4 regions of the Kitasatospora sp. NPDC002040 genome follow, and region 4 is predicted to be linked to each of the others. Evidence: riboswitches for the same ligand, from Rfam matches in the RefSeq annotation. Region 4 holds a riboswitch; each other region holds the start of a gene.

Region 1 (2,193 bases), on a different contig from region 4:
CGATCGGGATGGCCACCGACGGCGCCCGGCTGCTGCTGGAGAACCGGCTGATGCAGCGCAGCTACCGCAACCTGGCCGGGCTGAACGCGCTCGGCCTGCCGATGCCGGACGAGCTCTCCGGCGACTTCGACGGCTTCGAGGCGGCCGTGGCCGAGGAGGCGCTCCGGCTGTGCGGCGAGTGGACCGTCCCCGGGCTGCCCGCGCTGCTGGTGCACGAGTACCCGGACCTGGCGCCCGAGCCGGGCACGGAGGAGATCGAGGCCTACCTGAGCGAGCAGGCCGCCGAGGAACAGGCCGCTGCCGAGCAGGCCGCCGAGGAACAGGACTGACGCGTCGGGCCCCACCGGAACCGGTGGGGCCCGCTCGGGTCAGGGGTTGACGCCGCGCTCGCGCAGCCAGTCCAGCGGGTCGACCGGGGTGGCGCCGCCGGGGCGGACCTCCAGGTGCAGGTGCGGGCCGGTGACGTTGCCGGTGGCGCCGACCTTGCCGAGCACCGTGCCGGGGGCGACCTCGCCCGAGGCGGTGGCGATCGAGGACAGGTGGCAGTACCAGATCTCGGTGCCGTCGGAGAGCGTCTCGATCACCCGGTAGCCGTACGCGCCGGACCAGCCGGCCGAGGTGACCGTGCCCGCGCCGACGGCGGTGACCGGGGTGCCGGTGGGGGCCGCGAAGTCCAGGCCGGTGTGCAGGTGGGACCAGTACGAGCCGGACTGGCCGTAGTGCGCGGTCAGTTCGTAGTTGGTGGTCGGCGGGGCGAAGGAGCCGTGCTGCTCGGCCCGCTCGGCCGCGGCCGCCTGGACGGCGCGCTTGGCCTCCGCCTCCTGCGCGGCGGCCAGCCGGGCGGACTCGTCCGCGGCGGTCCGCTGCCCGTCGGCCTGCTGCTGGATCCGGGCGGCGAGGGCCAGGCCCGGGTCGGCGGAGAGCGGGAACTGCTCCCCGGCCTGGTCGGCGGAGTCGGCGGCCGAGACGGCGGGCGGTACGGCCACCGGCGCGGCGGCGGCCGGGGTGGCCGCGAAGGCGGTGGCACCGAGCGCGGCGGTCATCGCGGTGACGCCGATCAGCGGGCCGCCGGAGCGGGGCTGACGGGGCATCCGGTGCCGGGCGGGGTCCGGGTGGTCCAGCAGCAGCTGGCTGCCCGAGTCGGTACGGGGGTGTGCCGGGGAGTGCGTCGACGCCACGGAGGCGCGCTCCTTTCCTTCCTTCGCGCCTACCGGGTTAGCTGACGGGTTCGGAGCAGGAAGGTCTCCTACGACCGGGTTGGGGCCCGGCCGATTCACCCCAAGGAACGGTGGTTCCCCGGCTCCCGGACCCCCGGTGAAGGCGGGGTCCTGAGGATTAGGCGACGGCGCACGGTGCCGTTCTGGTACGGCGTTGCCGACCGCGCTGCGTTATCAAACGTTAATCCTAGGAGCCCATGATTCCAAGCGGCTTGAGAGGTGCAGTCCACTTCTTCTGACGACCCGTGACCGGAATGCGGCTTCTGTCCGTTCACCCGGTGACTGTGCGCCACCACCGGTTGAGTATGCGTACTCAGGCGTGCGGCAAGGGAGTTGGAGATCCTCGGGGCATGAGCAATTCGATGAAGCCGCAGACCACCAACGCCTACTACCTGCAGGCGGTCCTCTCCTTCGCCCTGGCCACCGCGGCCCTGGCGATCGGGATCGCCTACCTCCCGGTCAGCCCCTGGATGCGCGGCTTCCTGGCGGTCGGCCTGCTCTACGAGATCACCTCGGCGTTCACGCTGGCCAAGGTGATCCGCGACCGCCAGGACGCCGGCCAGATCCACTCCCGGGTCGACCAGGCCCGCCTCGACAAGCTGCTCGCCGAGCACGACCCGTTCCGGGTGGACGGGATCTGAGCGGCGCCCGCAGCGGTCAGCCGGCCGCCCGCTTGGCGGCGTAGGTCTCCCCGCCGGCCGCCCAGTTCTCCAGCGCGACCTCCTCGATCACCACGGTGACCGCCGCCGGGCTCACCCCGGTGATCCGGACGTAGGTCTCGGTGAGCTCGCGGGCGATCTCGGCCCGCTGCTCCACGGTCCGACCGGCCAGCTGCTTGACGGTGATGAACGGCATGACGGCCCCTCGGGTTCGGTGCGGTGCGATCACCGGAACGCTATCCCACCGTCCCTTGACGGCTAAGGCTATTAGCCTTAGCTTTATGGCTATGACGCAGACCTTCACCACCCAGTACCTC
Region 2 (2,193 bases), on a different contig from region 4:
CAATGGACGGCACGAGGCATCTCCTTGGCGGAAGCGGGATGTGTTGTCGTTTACGACCAGAGCCTAACCGCACCTCGGCCCGGGACCACGCTGACCTTGGTCCTGTCTCACCGTGTGGCCCGGCTACTCACCGGTAGTTCACCTGAATGACCGCGAACGGGGCCGAACCGGAACGAGCCGGTGCGGCCCCGCGCTGACGGTGTGTCGTGGATCGGTGCGGCCCGGTCAGCCGAGCTTGAGCACCTGGCCCGGCAGGATCAGGTCCGGGTCGCCGCCGATCACGGCCGTGTTCGCCTGGTAGACCTGGTGCCAGTCCAGCCCCTGGGCGGCGGCGATGCCGGAGAGGGTGTCACCGGACTTGACGGTGTATCCGCCGGTGGCGGCGGGTGCCTTCGGCGCCGCGTGCTTCGGCGCGCTGACGGTCGGCGCGGCCGCCTTGGGGGTGGCCGGCTTCGGCGCCGCCTGCTGCTTCGGGGCGGCCTTGGTCTCCGCCTTCGGGGCGGCGGCCCGGGTCTCCGAGCGCGAGGCCTTGCCCGCCGAGGTGTCGACCTGGGCGGGCGAACCGCCCTTGGTCAGACCGGCCTTGACGGAGCAGACCGGCCAGGCGCCGGGGCCCTGCGAGGCGAGCACCTTCTCGGCGACGGCGATCTGCTGGCCCTTGCTGGCCTGGTTGGCCTGCGCGGCGTAGGACTGGCCGCCGAAGGCCTTCCAGGTGCTCGGGGTGAACTGGAGCCCGCCGTAGAAGCCGTTGCCGGTGTTGATGCTCCAGTTGCCGCCGCTCTCGCACTGGGCGACCTTGTCCCAGGTGTCGACCGGGGCGGCGTGGGCGCCGGTGGCGCTCAGCAGCGGCAGCGCGAGGCCGACGCCTGCAACTCCCGCGACGGCGATGACCTTCTCGGCCTGCGTACGACGACGATGACGGCCCGAACCGGTGAAGAGCATGAAGAAGTCCCTCTCCGCACGCCTGCGAGGTGAGCTGTCGGGTTCGGACCGGGAGGTGGCCCGGCCGCCATCGCTGGCGGCTTCACCCCAAGCCGTGGGGGACGGCGAATTACGTGGGTCCCCCGCCCCTGCCCAAGGGTCTGGTCGGTGTCCCGGCAGCGCGGCGGGCAGGATTCGGCGTTCCGCGCACGGGGTTCGCAGCTGCGAACACCAGGGAGAGTAAGCAGATGACCAGATGGATCACAAGCTTATGTCGAACAGATCACACATAAATCACGCTGCGCAGCGGGACGTCCACAAACCATACTGGTATGTCCGGATTGATGCGTACTCAGATCACGCCCGATCAGATCTGACCGACACGCCGTCAGTTCTCCGGGGTGAACGACACCGGCAACTCCCGCAGCCCGCGCATGATCAGGCCGCCCCGCCAGCGCAGCTCGGCCGGATCGGCGGCAAGTTGCAGGTCCGGCAGCCTGGTCAGCAGCGTGGCGAGGGCGAATTGACCCTCCATCCGGGCGAGCGGCGCACCGATGCAGTAGTGGATGCCGTGACCGAATCCGAGGTGCGGGTTGTCCTTGCGCGCCAGGTCCAGGGTGTTCTCCCCGGCGAACCTGGCCGGGTCGCGGTCGGCCGCGGCCAGCACCACCAGCACCGGGTCGCCGACCGGGATGTCCACCCCGCCGATGCTCAGCGGGTGGGTCGCGAACCGCCAGGTGGCCAGCTCCACCGGACCGTCGTAGCGCAGCAGTTCCTCCACTGCCGTGGCCAGCAGCTCCTTCTCGCCGCGCTGCACCGACTCCTGCAGCAGCGCCCGCTGGGCCGGGTTGCGGAGCAGCGCGTAGGTCCCGTTGCCGATCAGGTTGATGGTGGTCTCGAAGCCGGCGAACAGCAGGATGAAGGCCATCGCGGCGGCCTCGTTCTCGGTCAGGTGCTCACCGTGGTCACTGGCCCGGATCAGCCCCGAGATCAGGTCGTCGCCGAGATCGGCCCGCTTCCGGTGGATCAGCTCCAGCAGGTACGTCCTGATCTTCTTCACCGCCCGGCCCACCCCGCCGCGCTGGCCGCCGTGGTGACGGATCATCGCCCCGGCCCAGTCGCGCAGGTCGTCCTGGTCCTCCGGCGGCACGCCGAGCAGGTCGCAGATCGCGTAGATGGGCAGCGGGAAGGCGAACTCGTGGATCAGGTCGGCCGAGCCGCGCTGCGCGAAGTCGTCGATCAGGCGGTCGGTCAGCTGCTGCACCCTCGGCT
Region 3 (2,193 bases), on a different contig from region 4:
GCGGGCCGTGCTCGGTGACCGCGCCTCGCGCGACTCCAGCCGGATCGACCTCAGCAACCTGCCGCCGGCCTCCGGCTACGCCGCCAAGGCGCTCGCCGCCGCGATGAGCAAGCGCGGCTCGGCGTACGTCTGGGGCGCCACCGGCCCGAACACCTTCGACTGCTCCGGCCTGATGGTCTGGGCGTACGCGCAGGCCGGCGTCTCGCTGCCGCGCACCTCGCAGTCGCAGGCCTCGGCCGGCACCGGCGTGGGGAACAACCTCGCCAACGCGCAGCCGGGCGACCTGGTGATCTACCACAGCGACGCGCACCACGTCGGGATGTACATCGGCAACGGCCTGGTGGTGCATGCCCCGCGCACCGGTGACGTGGTCAAGGTGATGCAGGGCGACGCGATGCCGATCAAGACCATCCGCCGGATCTGACCTTCCGTCAGCCTGATGCGGCATAACGGACATCTCCGTAGCAACACCCGCAACTGACGCGCCGTGACACGCGCGGGCCCGCCGAAATCTCTCTGTGATCCGGGACACATTCGGCGGGCCGTTCCATGCCCGCAACCTGAGGTTTCGTCAGCACAGTGTGCATTTCCGGTCACTGGCAGTCGTAAATTCTGACGAATCACGACTTCATTACGACTTTTTACTTACAAGGATTTGAACCGATCACGGTTGGGTTACTAGGGTCGTCTCGAACCACCGCACTGTCGATCACCCAGCCTGGGTGGCGGCGGGGGTTACCGCCGAGTTCGAGCGCACAGCGCGGCAGTCCGACTGCCGTACGGGGAAGCCCCTGTGAGGGTGCTGTCGATCGGAGCCGGGGAACCACGTTCCTCGGGGTGAATCGGCGCCAGGTCGACGGACCGTCGTGAGACGGCTCGCCGGTGAGGCGTCGTAGGGCATCTCTTCCAGCCCGAACCCGTCAGCTCACCCGGTAGGCGGACGTAGGAAGAAGGAGCCCGCCTTCGTGGCGTCCCATCGTCGTCCCAAGCCTGCCGGCCGTACCCGCGTCTCGATCATCACGGCTGCCGCCGCCGCTGCGGTGGCCCTGTCCGCCCAGACCGGTGCCCACGCCGACCCGACTCCCACCAAGGACGAGGTCAAGACCCAGGTCGACCAGCTCAACGAGCAGGCCGAGGCTGCGACCGAGCAGTACAACGCGGCCACGGAGAAGCAGCAGACCCTGCAGCGTCAGGTCAGTGCCCTCCAGGACCAGGTGGCCCGGCAGCAGGCCGAGGTGACCACCATTCAGAGCGCCCTCGGCGAGGTCGCCGCCGAGCAGTACCGGACCGGCGGGATATCTCCCACCGTCCAGCTGATGCTCTCCAGCAGCCCGGACGCCTTCCTGGGCCAGGCCGACTCGCTGAGCCAGCTCGGCACCTCGCAGGCCGACGCGCTCAAGACGCTGAAGGGCGAGCAGGCCAAGCTCGACCAGCAGAAGTCCGAGGCGCAGAACAAGCTCGCCGACCTGGAGAGCACCGCCCGGGAGCTCAAGGCCGGCAAGGAGCAGATCCAGGCCAAGCTGGCCGCCGCGCAGTCGCTGTTCGACTCGCTGAGCAAGCAGGAGCAGGAGGCGCTGCGCGCCGCCGAGGCCAGGTCCGCCGCGGAGGCCGCCACCAAGGCGACCGCCAAGCCCGCCTCGGACGACCGCGCCTCGCGCACCGAGAGCCGCCCCGACCTGAGCGGCCTGCCGGCCGGTTCGCACGCCGCCGCCGCGGTCGCGGCCGCGGTGTCGCAGATCGGCAAGCCGTACGGCTGGGGCGCCACCGGCCCGGACAGCTTCGACTGCTCCGGCCTGATGCTCTGGGCCTACAACAAGGCCGGGGTCTCGCTGCCGCGCACCTCGGAGTCGCAGATGGGCGCCGGCCAGAACATCGGCACCAACATCGCCGACGCCAAGCCCGGCGACCTGATCATCTACCGCGGTGGCGGCCACGTCGGCATGTACGTCGGCAACGGCCAGATCGTGCACGCCCCGCGGACCGGCACCCTGGTGCGGTACGAGTCCGCCACGGTGATGTCGATCACCCGCATCGTCCGGGTCTGACCACCCGTTCGTCGTACTGCCCGCAGGCCCGGCCCCGTGCCGGGCCTGCGGCGTTTCCGGAACCGGCACTGGTGTCCGATTAGTGGTCAAATATTCGGTGCTGTAGGGGTTTGGACTAGATCGCTGCGACTCGCTAACGTCTGCCCCC
Region 4 (2,193 bases):
GCCGACCGAGACGGAGATCGAGGAGAGGTGGGCGTACTCGGAGTACTTGCCGTCGGCGTGCTTGACGACGACCTCGTTGCCGTAGGACCCGCCGTTGCCGGCCGAGACCACGGTGCCGGCGGTGATGGCCTTGACGCTGGTGCCGGTCGAGGCGCGGAAGTCGACACCGGTGTGGTAGCCGCTGGACCAGGAGGAACCGGAGGCGTGGTACGCGGTGGAGGTGCCGCCGCTGACCGGGGCGACGTAACCGCCGGTGGCCACGGTGGCCGGCTTGGCGGCGGCGGTGCTCGGCGCGGTGGTGGCCGGCTTGGCCTTGGGGGCCTCGACGGCCTTCGGGGCGACGGCCGACTTGGAGCGGGACGCCTTGGTGGAGGTGTCCGCGGTGGAGTTGGTGGAGGGCTTGGTCTCGGCCTTGGGGGCCTCGGCGGCCTTCGGCGCGACGGCGGCCGCGGCCTTGCCGGAGAGCGAGAGCTGCTGGCCCGGGAAGATCAGGTTCGGGTTGCCGCCGACCACGCTGCGGTTGTCCTGGTAGAGCTTCTCCCAGCCGCCGTCGACCTGCTGGGCCGTGGCGATCTTCGAGAGGGTGTCGCCGCCGACGACCTTGTACTGGCTCGCCGCCGGGGTGGCGTCCGCGACCGGGGCCACGGCCGGGGTCTCGGTGGCGGTCTCGGTGGCGAGAGTGCTCGCGGCAGCCGGGGCGGCCTGCGGTGCGACGGCGGTGGCGTGGCCCTGGTGGGCGCTGGCGGCGGCCACCGGAAGCGCGAAGGTGGCGCCGAGGACGCCGGTCGCGACGGCGATCCGGGTCAGGTGGGACAGCTGGACGCGACGGTGCTTGCCCTGTGCGGACATGGGTGGTCCTCTCCGACGCCTACGAGGTGAGCTGTCGGGTTCGGGCTGGAGTTGCCCGGCCGCAGGAATGCGGCTTCACCCCAAGCCGGACCGGTCACACCGGTTCGGCGACTTACCTTGGGTCCCCCGCTCCTGCCATGCGTGCCTTGTTCGAGGCGCCGGGCGGCGGCAGGACTCGGCGTTCCGCCCGGTTGAGCCCGTCCGGTCGTTCACCGGACAGGCCTCGAATAGAAGCCGATCCTCCGCTTGCTGGCAAGCCCCGGTTGAACGGTCAATAAGGATGATCAGGGACGAAGGTCACGCTCCGGACGGGACCTGGGCCTCTGGGGGCCCGATTCGCTGACGCTTCGTCCCCGGCCCGCCCACGGAGGGTGGCGGAAATCGCCGTGCGTACCCGCTCGATCCCGCTCCGCCAACCTTCACCGTGACACCGCTCACGTCGGGCCGATACGCTCGCGGCGTTCGAGCATCGAGAGCCGCTGTTCGAAGTGCTGCGAAGCGAGGAGACCCGTCTGTGCGCCCCGAGGAGCGGCTGGCCGTGGTCCAGCGCGGTGTGGTCCGCGAGATGGCCGGGCTGGGTCAGGAGTTCACGGTGGACGGTGCGGTGGTGCGCGGACCAGGCACCACGGCGGTGGCGTTCCGCGAGCACACCGAGCCCGGCACCGGCGGCCACCTCGACCTCGGCTACGTGCTGCACCTCGGCCGGGGCGACGCCCCGGTGATCTGGGACTGTGCAGCCGGCGTAGGCGGCACCGAGGTGGAGCAGCTCGACAGCGCGGTCAGGATGTGGGCCGGGACCACGGCGACCACCGTGGTCGGGCTGCTCGGCGGCAGCGGTGCGCACTGCTCCACGCCCGACTTCCCCGGCTGGCACGTGGTGCAGGGCCCGGCCGCCGTCTTCGGAGCCGACACCGGCCCGCTGACCGACTGGCTCGCCGGGCGCGAACTGACCCCGGTGCTGACCGCCGCCGAGCTGCCGGAGCTGACCGACCGCCAGGTGAACGGCGTGAAGCTGTTCTTCGGCGGCAAGACCGGCCATGACGTCGCCGAGGTCCGGGTCAACGGCGCGGTGTGCCAGGCGGCTTCGGCGGCCCTGCGGGCGCAGGACTGGCCGCGCGGCGAACGGCTGCGCTGGGCCCGGCTGTTCCTGCTGATGGTCGCCGAGCACCCCGGTGCCGTGGCCCCGCCGCAGGCCGAACCCGTGCCACCGCGTGGACGGTTGGGTCGCTGGTGGCGGGGCCGTCGCTAGCGGACCGGAAGGCCCGAACGGCGCTGACGGATCAGCTGGCGACCGAGGAGATGGTCTGCGCGAGCTGGCTGAGGAAGTCCTGGATCGGCTTGGCC

Evidence for each region. A riboswitch is a leader RNA that binds a small molecule or an ion and turns the genes downstream of it on or off. The one in region 4 is predicted to bind cyclic di-AMP.
Region 1: another riboswitch for cyclic di-AMP. It lies ahead of ABT118_RS29350 (M23 family metallopeptidase); the one in region 4 lies ahead of ABT118_RS15005 (M23 family metallopeptidase).
Region 2: another riboswitch for cyclic di-AMP. It lies ahead of ABT118_RS10985 (transglycosylase family protein); the one in region 4 lies ahead of ABT118_RS15005 (M23 family metallopeptidase).
Region 3: another riboswitch for cyclic di-AMP. It lies ahead of ABT118_RS19895 (C40 family peptidase); the one in region 4 lies ahead of ABT118_RS15005 (M23 family metallopeptidase).

The regions. Positions count from the first base shown of each region.
Region 1 covers NZ_JBEOXV010000021.1:52,065-54,257, reverse strand. The annotation lists gene ABT118_RS29355 (hypothetical protein) at 1-329, shown strand, start outside; gene ABT118_RS29350 (M23 family metallopeptidase) at 369-1,178, opposite strand; cyclic di-AMP (ydaO/yuaA leader) riboswitch at 1,191-1,352, opposite strand; gene ABT118_RS29345 (YiaA/YiaB family inner membrane protein) at 1,568-1,858, shown strand; gene ABT118_RS29340 (tautomerase family protein) at 1,875-2,105, opposite strand; gene ABT118_RS29335 (alpha/beta fold hydrolase) at 2,158-2,193, shown strand, end outside.
Region 2 covers NZ_JBEOXV010000003.1:154,890-157,082, reverse strand. The annotation lists gene eno (phosphopyruvate hydratase) at 1-13, opposite strand, end outside; gene ABT118_RS10985 (transglycosylase family protein) at 226-942, opposite strand; cyclic di-AMP (ydaO/yuaA leader) riboswitch at 948-1,098, opposite strand; gene ABT118_RS10980 (cytochrome P450 family protein) at 1,310-2,193, opposite strand, start outside.
Region 3 covers NZ_JBEOXV010000008.1:139,396-141,588, forward strand. The annotation lists gene ABT118_RS19890 (C40 family peptidase) at 1-424, shown strand, start outside; cyclic di-AMP (ydaO/yuaA leader) riboswitch at 791-955, shown strand; gene ABT118_RS19895 (C40 family peptidase) at 966-2,045, shown strand.
Region 4 covers NZ_JBEOXV010000004.1:416,427-418,619, forward strand. The annotation lists gene ABT118_RS15005 (M23 family metallopeptidase) at 1-849, opposite strand, end outside; cyclic di-AMP (ydaO/yuaA leader) riboswitch at 853-1,005, opposite strand; gene ABT118_RS15010 (DUF6348 family protein) at 1,364-2,098, shown strand; gene ABT118_RS15015 (hypothetical protein) at 2,130-2,193, opposite strand, start outside.